Regions from separate parts of the Desulforamulus aquiferis genome, predicted to be linked through region 1. Evidence: riboswitches for the same ligand, from Rfam matches in the RefSeq annotation. Region 1 holds a riboswitch; each other region holds the start of a gene.
What was found. A riboswitch is a leader RNA that binds a small molecule or an ion and turns the genes downstream of it on or off. The one in region 1 is predicted to bind molybdenum cofactor.
Positions count from the first base shown of each region.

Region 1 (3,281 bases):
ACACCTCCTTGCTTGGCAATCCCCATCCCTCCGTCTGTGTTACTAATTACTAAAAATATAACACGATCCAAGGAGGAGATAAAGCATTTTATATCTTCATTTACATATTTATCAGAATATACCATTTAGTATAATTATCTTCTAGTAATTGCTTATTAATAAAGCCCTATGGAGTAAACCATAGGGCTAGGTCAAGAAACAAACTAGTTCATTTTATTTACCTTTCAACTTCAATACCACTACTTTTTCCCTGGTCATTTCCTCTATGGCATAACGTGGCCCTTCTTTCCCGGTTCCACTCTCTTTCCAACCGCCATAGGGCATAAGATCCGCTCGGAATGCTGATACATCATTGATTATAACCCCGCCGCACTCTAATTCTTCTGCACAGCGGCTAGCTATATCCAAGGAGTTGGTAAAAACACCTGCCTGCAAACCATAGTTAGAATCATTAGCCATAGCAAGGGCTTCGTCAATTGTATTGTACGATACTACATTAAACACAGGGGCAAAGAGCTCCTGACAACTACATTTCATCTTAGGATGAACATTTGTTAAAATAGTAGGTTCTAGAAAGGGGCCATTCCTCTTCCCCCCTACCAATATCTTTGCACCTTCAGTTACTGCTTCTTGAAGCCAGCCTTCAACCCTGATAGCTTCTTTTTCATTTATCATTGGCCCAATATCAGTCGTGGGATCTAAAGGATCCCCAACCTTTAAAGTTTTAGCAAGAGCTGCCGCCTGCTGGCAAAAATCATTATAAATAGAATTATGAACATAAACTCGCTGAACCGAGATACAAACTTGTCCTGCATTGGCAAAGGCAGAGCGGGTGCATGCTTCGACAGCTACCATTAAATCTGCATCACCATGAACAATTGTTGGTGAATTAGACCCCAGCTCCAAGGAAACAGGCCTTAGTCCAACCGAATTTTTAAGTTTTAATCCCACGGAAGTACTGCCGGTAAAACTATAGAAATCAATTCTTTGGTCCTTTGCTAAAGCATCTCCCACCACTGAACCAGGTCCCATCACCATGTTAAGATATCCCTTAGGTAGTCCGGATTCTAAAAATATTTCGCATAGTTTTGCTCCAAAGATTGGTGTGGTACTGGCAGGTTTGTATACAACAGCATTTCCTGCAGCAATAGCAGGACCAATTTTATGACAAGTTAGATTTGCAGGAAAGTTAAAGGGAGTTATCGCACAAACCACACCTAAAGGTTGCCTTATAGTCCAGGCGCGACGATTTTCATTACCAGGTGAACTGGAGATAGGAATTATCTCACCATGGATACGTTTACTCTCTTCTGCAGAAATCAATAGGGTTTGAGCAGCCCTGGATACTTCCATCCTTGCTTCTCTTATAGTTTTGCCAACTTCAAGGGAAAGGGTAAGGGCCATTTCTTCTTGTCTCTCCATTAGCAGTTCACTGGCCCTTTTTAAAATATCATACCGCCGATAAGGAGCTATCTTCTCACGTTTAAAGGCCCTTTGGGCAGACGTGACGGCTTGCTCCACTTCCTTCAGACCAGCCACATAAATTTCTGCCACAGGTTCCCCATTTGCTTTATTTAAGACTTTCTCTGTTTGATCAGATTCAACCCACTGCCCGTTAATAAATAGCTTAATTTTCGGAATCAATTTACATACCCCCATGTCAATTTATATTAAATCTAGAAAAAAGGGTTAGATAGCACCACTTTGGAAAGCAGCACTAACCAACCCTCTGTAATGGCAGGTGGTATCATACTCTCCTTTCCAAAGGGAGGCTAACCCGTTTCCCGGTTAACCCTAAACGGCCATAAAACCATAGCGCAAGACCTATAGGCAATATGGCTCGGAGAACATAATAAATCTATTCTATTAATAAATTACAATATCCTTTTTCTTGTGTCGAATTTTTGTAGGTCTTTGAAGCTTTTATAAAATGCACACATTACACTACAATTTAAACCTAACAAAGAAGGTTGTTCCCTCTTCACCTGTTTTAATATCTATTATTGCATTATGCCGGGAAGCAATACTATAGCATATTCCAAGCCCCAATCCAGTCCCTTCCGTTTTGGTAGTGAAGAATGGCGTGCCTAATTTCTCCAATACCTCTCCAGTAATACCCTCCCCCTGGTCCTGAATCCCAAGGACCACACAATTATCTTCCCTGCTGGTTATGATTTTTAAGCGCTTGCCCCGCCCCATTGATTCCAGGCCATTTCGGCAAAGGTTTAAGATCAATTGACGTATTTCTTTACTATCTAATAGTATGTCTGGAATTTCGTGCAATTCACTTTCCACATACTTATCCTGACCAACTGCATCTGCTTGAATTAGGGGTAAGATGGTCTCCACAATGGTGTTTAGGTTTTGCATTTCGAGTTCCTCTGATTTACTCTTGGTCATGGAAAGATATTCTGTAATGATGGAGTTGGTACGATCAAGCTCTTCAATCATCAATTCAAAATAATCATTAAACTTAGAGCATTCATCCTTACCTCGCAGCATCTGCAGAAATCCCCTCACGGTTGTCAAGGGATTACGAACTTCATGGCTTATGCCGGCAGCCATCTGACCGATAAGATTTAAATAGCTTAGTCTGGAAATCTCCTTTTGGTATTTCTTTTTCTCAGTAATATTTTTTATAAAGACAGAGATTCCATCATCATATGGAAAGGCACGAATTTCATAGTAAGCATCTTCATAGACAGAAGTCATCTCAAATTGTACAGGTATCCGTTCTGTCATAGCCTTATGATATTCCTTATATAGTTTCGAATTTAGGGACTTTGGAAATAGCTGCCATATACTCTTACCCAACACTTCTTCTCTTTTTTTATTAAGGGCTAAACATTGATGTTTATTTACATAGGTAAACTGCCCTTCTCTATCTAAAGCAAAAAAACCTTCGGTGATACCATCAAGAATATTAAACATTTTCTGGTTTGTTTGCTTCAGCTGTTTCTCTAATACTTTTCTTTCTGATATATCAACCATTGAGCCTACAATGTGCTCGTCTCCGCCAAGTTCGATTAACGCAGTTGATAATATCACAGTAGCCCTTTCTCCTGACTTTTTTCGTATATCAATTTCTATACTATCAGCTTGTCCCTGCTTCTTTAACATACTAAGCATTTCAAGTCGGGCCTCTGATTCTATCCACGTGCCAAGAATAGTTGGAGTAACCCCTATCACTTCTTCACGGGAATATCCAAATAGTTTTAAGAAACTGTCATTAACATCAACAATTATATCGTCCTTTAACCTTGTTATGGCTGAGGCAGCAG
Region 1 is NZ_JARPTC010000007.1:143,754-147,034, forward strand. Features, by position in the region: gene nikR (nickel-responsive transcriptional regulator NikR) at 1-19, opposite strand, end outside; gene P6N53_RS06090 (aldehyde dehydrogenase family protein) at 214-1,644, opposite strand; molybdenum cofactor riboswitch at 1,739-1,858, opposite strand; gene P6N53_RS06095 (PAS domain S-box protein) at 1,945-3,281, opposite strand, start outside.

Region 2 (3,281 bases), on a different contig from region 1:
CACAGTACACGGTTTTTTTGTTTTTTGTACTGGGTTAATAAAGAAGGTAAAAATCTATAAAATTTGAGGAGGATCCAAGATGAAACGTTTTTCAACCCTAATTGTCCTGCTATTATCCTTTATGTTGCTTATGGCAGGTTGCCAGCAGGCCCCCAAAGAGGAAGGCAATAGTGAAGGTGCTAAGGAGCCGGCCATAAAAGATGTAATACTGGCCACCACAACCAGCACCCAGGACAGCGGCTTACTGGACGTTTTGAAGCCAGAATTTGAAAAGCAAACCGGCTACAACTTAAAGATCATTGCTGTTGGAACAGGCGCTGCCCTTAAGATGGGTGAAAAGGGTGAAGCAGACGTATTACTGGTTCATGCACCGGAGGACGAAAAGGTATTGGTAGATAGTGGAGTAGGTATAAATTACTCCCTGGTAATGCACAATGACTTTATTATAGTAGGCCCCGAAAATGATCCTGCAGGAATCAAAGAAACAAATACCACTGCAGAGGCCATTAAGAAAATTTATGATAGTGAAGCAATCTTTGTTTCCCGTGGTGATGACTCAGGTACCCATAAAAAGGAATTAGGGCTATGGAAGGAAGCTTCCCTTGATCCCAAAGGTCAAAAATGGTACCAGGAATCCGGCACCGGCATGGGTCAAACCCTTAATATCGCATCAGAAAAGCTTGGCTATACCCTTACAGATCGGGCTACCTATCTGGCACAAAAGAATAATGTAAAGCTGGATATCCTGCTTGAAGGTGACCAGTCCCTTCTCAATATTTATCACGTAATGAATGTTAACCCTGAAAAGTTTGACAAGGTTAACGCCGAGGGCGGCAAAGCCTTTGTTGACTTCATGGTAGCCAAAGAAACTCAAGATATTATTGGTAATTTTGGAGTAGATAAATTTGGCAGCCCTCTTTTCTTCCCTGATGCAGGTAAAGACAAATAGTGATGCAATTCTACCTCCCGGTCAACTTAGTCCGGGAGGTTATCTAATTTAGAGAAAAAAATTCCGGGATTACATCCCGGTGAAATCCAAGCAGGCAAGTTTATAAATTATTTTTAAAACCCCTTAATGAGTTTTGCTTAACTTGTCTTTCTGCACTTTTAGCATGTCTTTTTAGCCCTATTAACTCAAGGTCATGTTGTTTACATGCCACATATAGCTCCTCCCGAGGATAGACCACAGAATCAAGATAAGTACGAAGCAATCTATTTATTATAAGCTGGCGCTTTTCTAAGATACTCTCCCCCGTTAAATAATAGAAAACAACAATAACTGCTCGGGAATTAGTTCTCCTTTCCTCCCTCACCAGCCAGCCTTCATCAGCCATATTTGATAGCTCCATATATGTATCAAATACCTTATCACTAAATCCACCTAGGGCTTGGCTGATATTTTTAATCTGCCATTCTTCCCCGTCAAAACGACCAATAACTTCTCCAGGGCAAAAATAACATAAAAGTTTTCCTTTTTTACGCTGCAAAACAACCCCACCTTTCAAAAAGAAAAAGCTGAATAATGCACTTAAAGAAAAGCAGCATTATCCAGCCTAGTATGCCCAGGTAGATAATTCTCCTTTCCAATGGGAGGCCAGCCGGTTTCCCTGCTAACCCTAAACGGCCGGTAAACCCTGGCTAAAGCTTTAGGTTTAAAGGCTCGGAGAAACATTTAAAATTATAAAGCCGCACATAGTGCGGCCAGAGAAGGACATAGTAAATAATCCTACCCTCCTTTCCGCACGGGAGGCTTACCCGTTTCCAGATAAACCCTATCGGCCAAGTGAACCATGGTACTCTCTACCTTAGGTTCAGTGGCTCGGAGGATTAAATTTAGTTCTTAAAATATATATTCAACAACATACCGGAAATTCCTCTGTAACCTTTTGATATTTCTGATATATTATTGATTTCTGCCCAATTAAGAAGTATAAGGCTGAATACCTATGCTGGAATAATCTTTGTTAACTTGTTTAAGGTCTTTAATCGATATTTTCCCTTCGACCAACCAATCAAATTTAAGCAGCCGTAGTCCTGGCTAATGCTAAAAATGTTATCTATGGGTACACCTAGGATGTGACATATAATTACACGGTTAACCCCTGCATGTCCTGTAATTAGGATATTACCATCGGTATTTTCCATGATATATTGAAATTTATTTAATACCCTTTCAGATAATTGTCTAAAGTTCTCTCCTCCTGGAGGACGGAAGTTTGCTATATCCTTACCCCTTTGTATAAATTCCTTTGGAAACTTGCGGCGTATTTCTTCAAAATATAGCCCTTCCCATTCACCAAGGGATATTTCCTTCAACTCCTGATGAAGAATAGGTGTAAGGTTATGTTTATCAGCAATTATCTCTGCCGTTTGACGAGCGCGACGTAAATCACTGGAACAGATATGATTAAAACGGATACAGCTTAGCTCTTCCCTTAATCGGTTCGCTTGCATAACTCCTTCTTGGCTGATAGGTAAATCAATCTGACCTATAAATCTTTTGCCGCCTTTTGACTCTATCGCCCCATGTCGGATTAAATAAATATATCTTTGTTCCATTTAAAAACCCCTCAAAACTTATAAAATTATTTTTTCTAATGGAAGAGAAATGGCTTTTTCTATCTCACGCTTAATATTTTCTGCTTGGCTCAACCTTCTTGTGACTGCTTCTAAGGCGAGTGGTTCTGAGGCATACTTATGACTAGTCTCCCTAAGTCTTTGCTCTAAGGATATAATTTTATCATCTTTAACCAATTTATCAGCTAGGTATACAATTGAAGCTTCACTAAAGACCCGCTCGCTATTTACAGGTAGATCCATATGAATGGCAACAATCTCCGCAACCTCCGGGTAGCCTAACCTCCTCAAGCGCTCTGCCCCAACCTGGGCATGATTTTTTTCACCCCTTGCTAGATCGTGTAATAGGGCAGCAGACAAGACTAGCCCATGATTAAGGGTGTAGCCTGCCCCTGCTAAAGAATTTGCTATCCTTTCTGCCACCTGGGCAACGGTTTGGCAATGGCGTAGTACCTGCTCAGGAACCTCCCAATTATCAAGTAGCCTATGGCACTCATGTACAGACGGGATAACATAGCCGCTGACACTTTCACGGACCCTTTGATAGTCCAGAGGTGTATCCATATCTTGAAGAACCCCCTGGTCTTCCACCTCAATATCCAACACATCTGCCTCATATTCTTGCAGCAAAGACCTCAGCCCCCCTTCTTTGTCCCAGGATAGTATAGTGTCTTTATAAGCAGTTGAGATAAGTGGCGGGTGTC
Region 2 is NZ_JARPTC010000014.1:34,554-37,834, forward strand. Features, by position in the region: gene P6N53_RS09845 (ABC transporter substrate-binding protein) at 80-949, shown strand; gene P6N53_RS09850 (hypothetical protein) at 1,050-1,487, opposite strand; molybdenum cofactor riboswitch at 1,561-1,678, opposite strand; molybdenum cofactor riboswitch at 1,716-1,837, opposite strand; gene cobC (alpha-ribazole phosphatase) at 1,945-2,559, opposite strand; gene P6N53_RS09860 (DVU_1551 family NTP transferase) at 2,578-3,281, opposite strand, start outside.
Region 2: linked by a shared signal. The riboswitch ahead of P6N53_RS09850 (hypothetical protein) and the one ahead of P6N53_RS06090 (aldehyde dehydrogenase family protein) in region 1 are both predicted to bind molybdenum cofactor.

Region 3 (3,281 bases), on a different contig from region 1:
TGCCAGGATCTGCCTGCTTCTTAGCAGAGATCCTGGCTTTATTTTTTTCATGAACAAAGCTGAGGTGATAAAATGGCTAAAGTAAAAGACTTGTTGGATGCTGAGGCTAATAGCTTAGCAAGTTACCTGGAAAAGGTTAAGGCTAGTATGGAAAGAATTTTAGAGTTAAGGAATTTTAGAGGGCAAGCGGAGGGGATGGAGCAGGTTGAATTGGACAGGTTAGTCAACCTCAGTGAAAGCTATTATGACGACATAAATATTCTTCATAAAGATGTTAGTTATCTATCTAAGAAACGAATAGAAGGAAAAATTTATCTGGCCCAAAATGGTTTGTACCGGATAGATGGTGTTAATATTGATTTGAAGGAAGGCTATCCAATTGAGCTCTTTATAGAAGTCGAGGGGGTAGCTACCTGGCAAATTGGAAGGCTTATACGAGAGCACTCAAGTAATAAATATTGCTTCCTCGGAGAAAGTAGTAAGGGCTATTTACTAAAACCTGGGATGCTGGCAGCTATTCGTTTAGCAAGTCTAACTCATTCTCAGACTGACAGTTGCCAAGGTCATCAAGTTTAATATGGGGGTATTTAATAATGCTAGAAATAGTTGAAATATTAGCAAAACAGCTTGAAGGAGTTGAGTTGCAACAATTTACCGATAAACAAAAGGTATTATTTAAAAACAACTATAATTGCAAGCTTTACTTCTTTGAGTATGGGCTGAACCAAGACGGGAATTTAATAGTAAAAACAAACCGGAATAATTATAATAATCTATTGTATTACATGGGACTTGATGGTAAAAGCACTACGATAAAAATGAAAATCGAAGTTGAAGAGACCGTCATTGTCATTTATGGTATAGAGAACGAGAGGGTGTCCTCCTTGGCTAAAAAATTAGACTTAGTTAGTTAAGCGTTGCATATAACTTAATATTTTGTCTCCGAGCCGCTAGATCTAAGGCTGCAGCTAAGATCTCCCGGCCGTTAGGGTTTACTGAGAAATTGGTAAGCCTCCCCTGTGGAAAGGAGTACAGTAATTAACCTTGGCAGTGAAAATACCAGGGTGCTGTTTATCCATCCACAGCACCCTGGTATTTTTATTTTGACCTAACACAAGGGAGATGGGTTTATGAAAATGGTATCGGTTCAAGAAGCGGTGGGAATGGTCCTTTGCCATGATATTACACAAATTATCCCGGGTAAATTTAAGGGTCGGGCATTCAAGAAGGGACATATAGTAACCTTTGAAGACATTCCCAAGCTATTAGATATAGGTAAACAAAACTTATATGTATGGGAGATAAATAATGAGCTTATCCACGAGGATGATGCAGCTCTAAGGATTGCCAGGTCGGCTGCTGGAGGTGGTATAGCCCTTACTGAACCAAAGGAGGGCAAGGTAAATCTAGTGGCCAAGGAAAAGGGATTGCTTAAAGTAAACACAGAGGCCCTTTATAGTATTAACGAGCTTGAAGAGGTAATGTTTGCAACCATTCATACTAACCAAATAGTTGAGAAGGATAAGATTCTGGCAGGAACTAGAATCATCCCCTTAGTTATTAAGGACGACAAAATTCGCAATATTGAAGCAATATGTCGAATGAACTACCCTCTGTTAGAAGTTAAGCCCTTTAAAGCTTTTAAAGTAGGTGTTGTAACAACAGGAAGTGAAGTCTATCACGGACGCATAGAGGATAAATTCGGACCTGTAGTCACAAAAAAGATGGAAACCTGGGGGAGTTATGTCTTCAAACAAATTTTTGTGTCTGACAGCACAGATATGATTGTTGATGCAATCAACCAATTACTTCGAGAGGGGGCTGAGATGATTACAGTTACCGGAGGCATGTCAGTGGATCCCGATGATTTGACTCCTGCCGGTATCAGGGCGGCAGGAGGACGCATTGTAACCTATGGTGCACCAACATTACCAGGGGCTATGTTTATGGTGGCCTATATAGGAAATGTTCCTGTCTTAGGTCTGCCTGGCTGTGTAATGTACAGCCGCAGCAGCATTTTTGACCTGGTGGTCCCACGGATTCTCGCCGGTGAGGAAATAACCCGTAAGGATATCGTGGCCCTAGGTCACGGTGGACTCTGTGTTAACTGTAAGGAATGCAGATATCCTGACTGTGGTTTTGGTAAAAGTATTTAAAAAAATTTGAGGCTCAAAGCCTTAAATAAAAACAAAAAGGAGTGTACGAGTTGATAAAAAAGAAGCTTAATATTAACGGAGTCAATTCAATTGTGGTTGCCGATCCGGAAGCCATGCTGGTAGATGTCCTGAGGGGACAGCTACATCTCACCGGAACCAAAGTCGGTTGCGGTAAAGCCCAGTGTGGTGCTTGCTCTGTAATTTTAAACGGCAAGGTTACCCTGTCTTGCGCCTATAAGATGAAGCGCTTACCCGACGATTCAATAATTACTACCATTGAGGGAATTGGTACTCCCACCAACCTGCACGCTTTACAAATGGCCTGGGTTAAATACGGAGCAGCCCAGTGTGGTTTTTGCTCACCCGGTTTTATTGTATCGGCTAAAGCTCTCTTAGATGAAAATCCAAACCCCACCCGTGAAGACGTACGGGCCTGGTTCCAGAAGCACAAAAACGTTTGCCGCTGCACGGGATACAAGCCCATCGTAGATGCTGTAATGGCTGCTGCCCAATTAATGCGCGGCGAGATTACTGTGGAAGATTTAAGCTTCCAAATGCCAGCTGATGGGAAGATCCTTGGTACAGACTATCCACGTCCCTCCGGCATTGGTAAAGTTACAGGCACCATTGAATATGGCTCTGATTTTGGTCTGGAGATGCCCGCTGGCACCCTGCAATTAAAACTGGTTCAGGCACAGGTTTCTCATGCCAAAATACAGTCCATCGACACCTCTGAAGCTGAAAATATGCCAGGTGTATACAAGGTTGTTACTCATAAAGACATTAAAGGCAAAAACCGAATCAATGGCTTAAACTTCCCAAGCAACAAGGGTGATAGCTTCGACCGTCCCATTTTGTGCGACGAAAAGGTATTCCAGTTCGGCGATGCCATTGCCATCGTATGTGCCGATACTGAAGCAAATGCCCAGGCTGCTGTGGAAAAGGTTAAGGTTGAGCTGGAAATCCTGCCCGCTTATATGGGTGCACCTGCTGCCATGGAGCCTGATGCCATCGAAATTCATCCCGGAACCCCCAATGTATATTATAAGCAGCCCATCGAAAAGGGTGAAGATACTGCTCCTTTAATGGAAAAAGCAGATGTTGTTGTAGCCATGGAAGATTTAT
Region 3 is NZ_JARPTC010000014.1:47,561-50,841, reverse strand. Features, by position in the region: gene P6N53_RS09915 (hypothetical protein) at 73-576, shown strand; gene P6N53_RS09910 (DUF3909 family protein) at 594-914, shown strand; molybdenum cofactor riboswitch at 929-1,046, shown strand; gene P6N53_RS09905 (molybdopterin-binding protein) at 1,131-2,156, shown strand; gene P6N53_RS09900 (molybdopterin-dependent aldehyde oxidoreductase) at 2,207-3,281, shown strand, end outside.
Region 3: linked by a shared signal. The riboswitch ahead of P6N53_RS09905 (molybdopterin-binding protein) and the one ahead of P6N53_RS06090 (aldehyde dehydrogenase family protein) in region 1 are both predicted to bind molybdenum cofactor.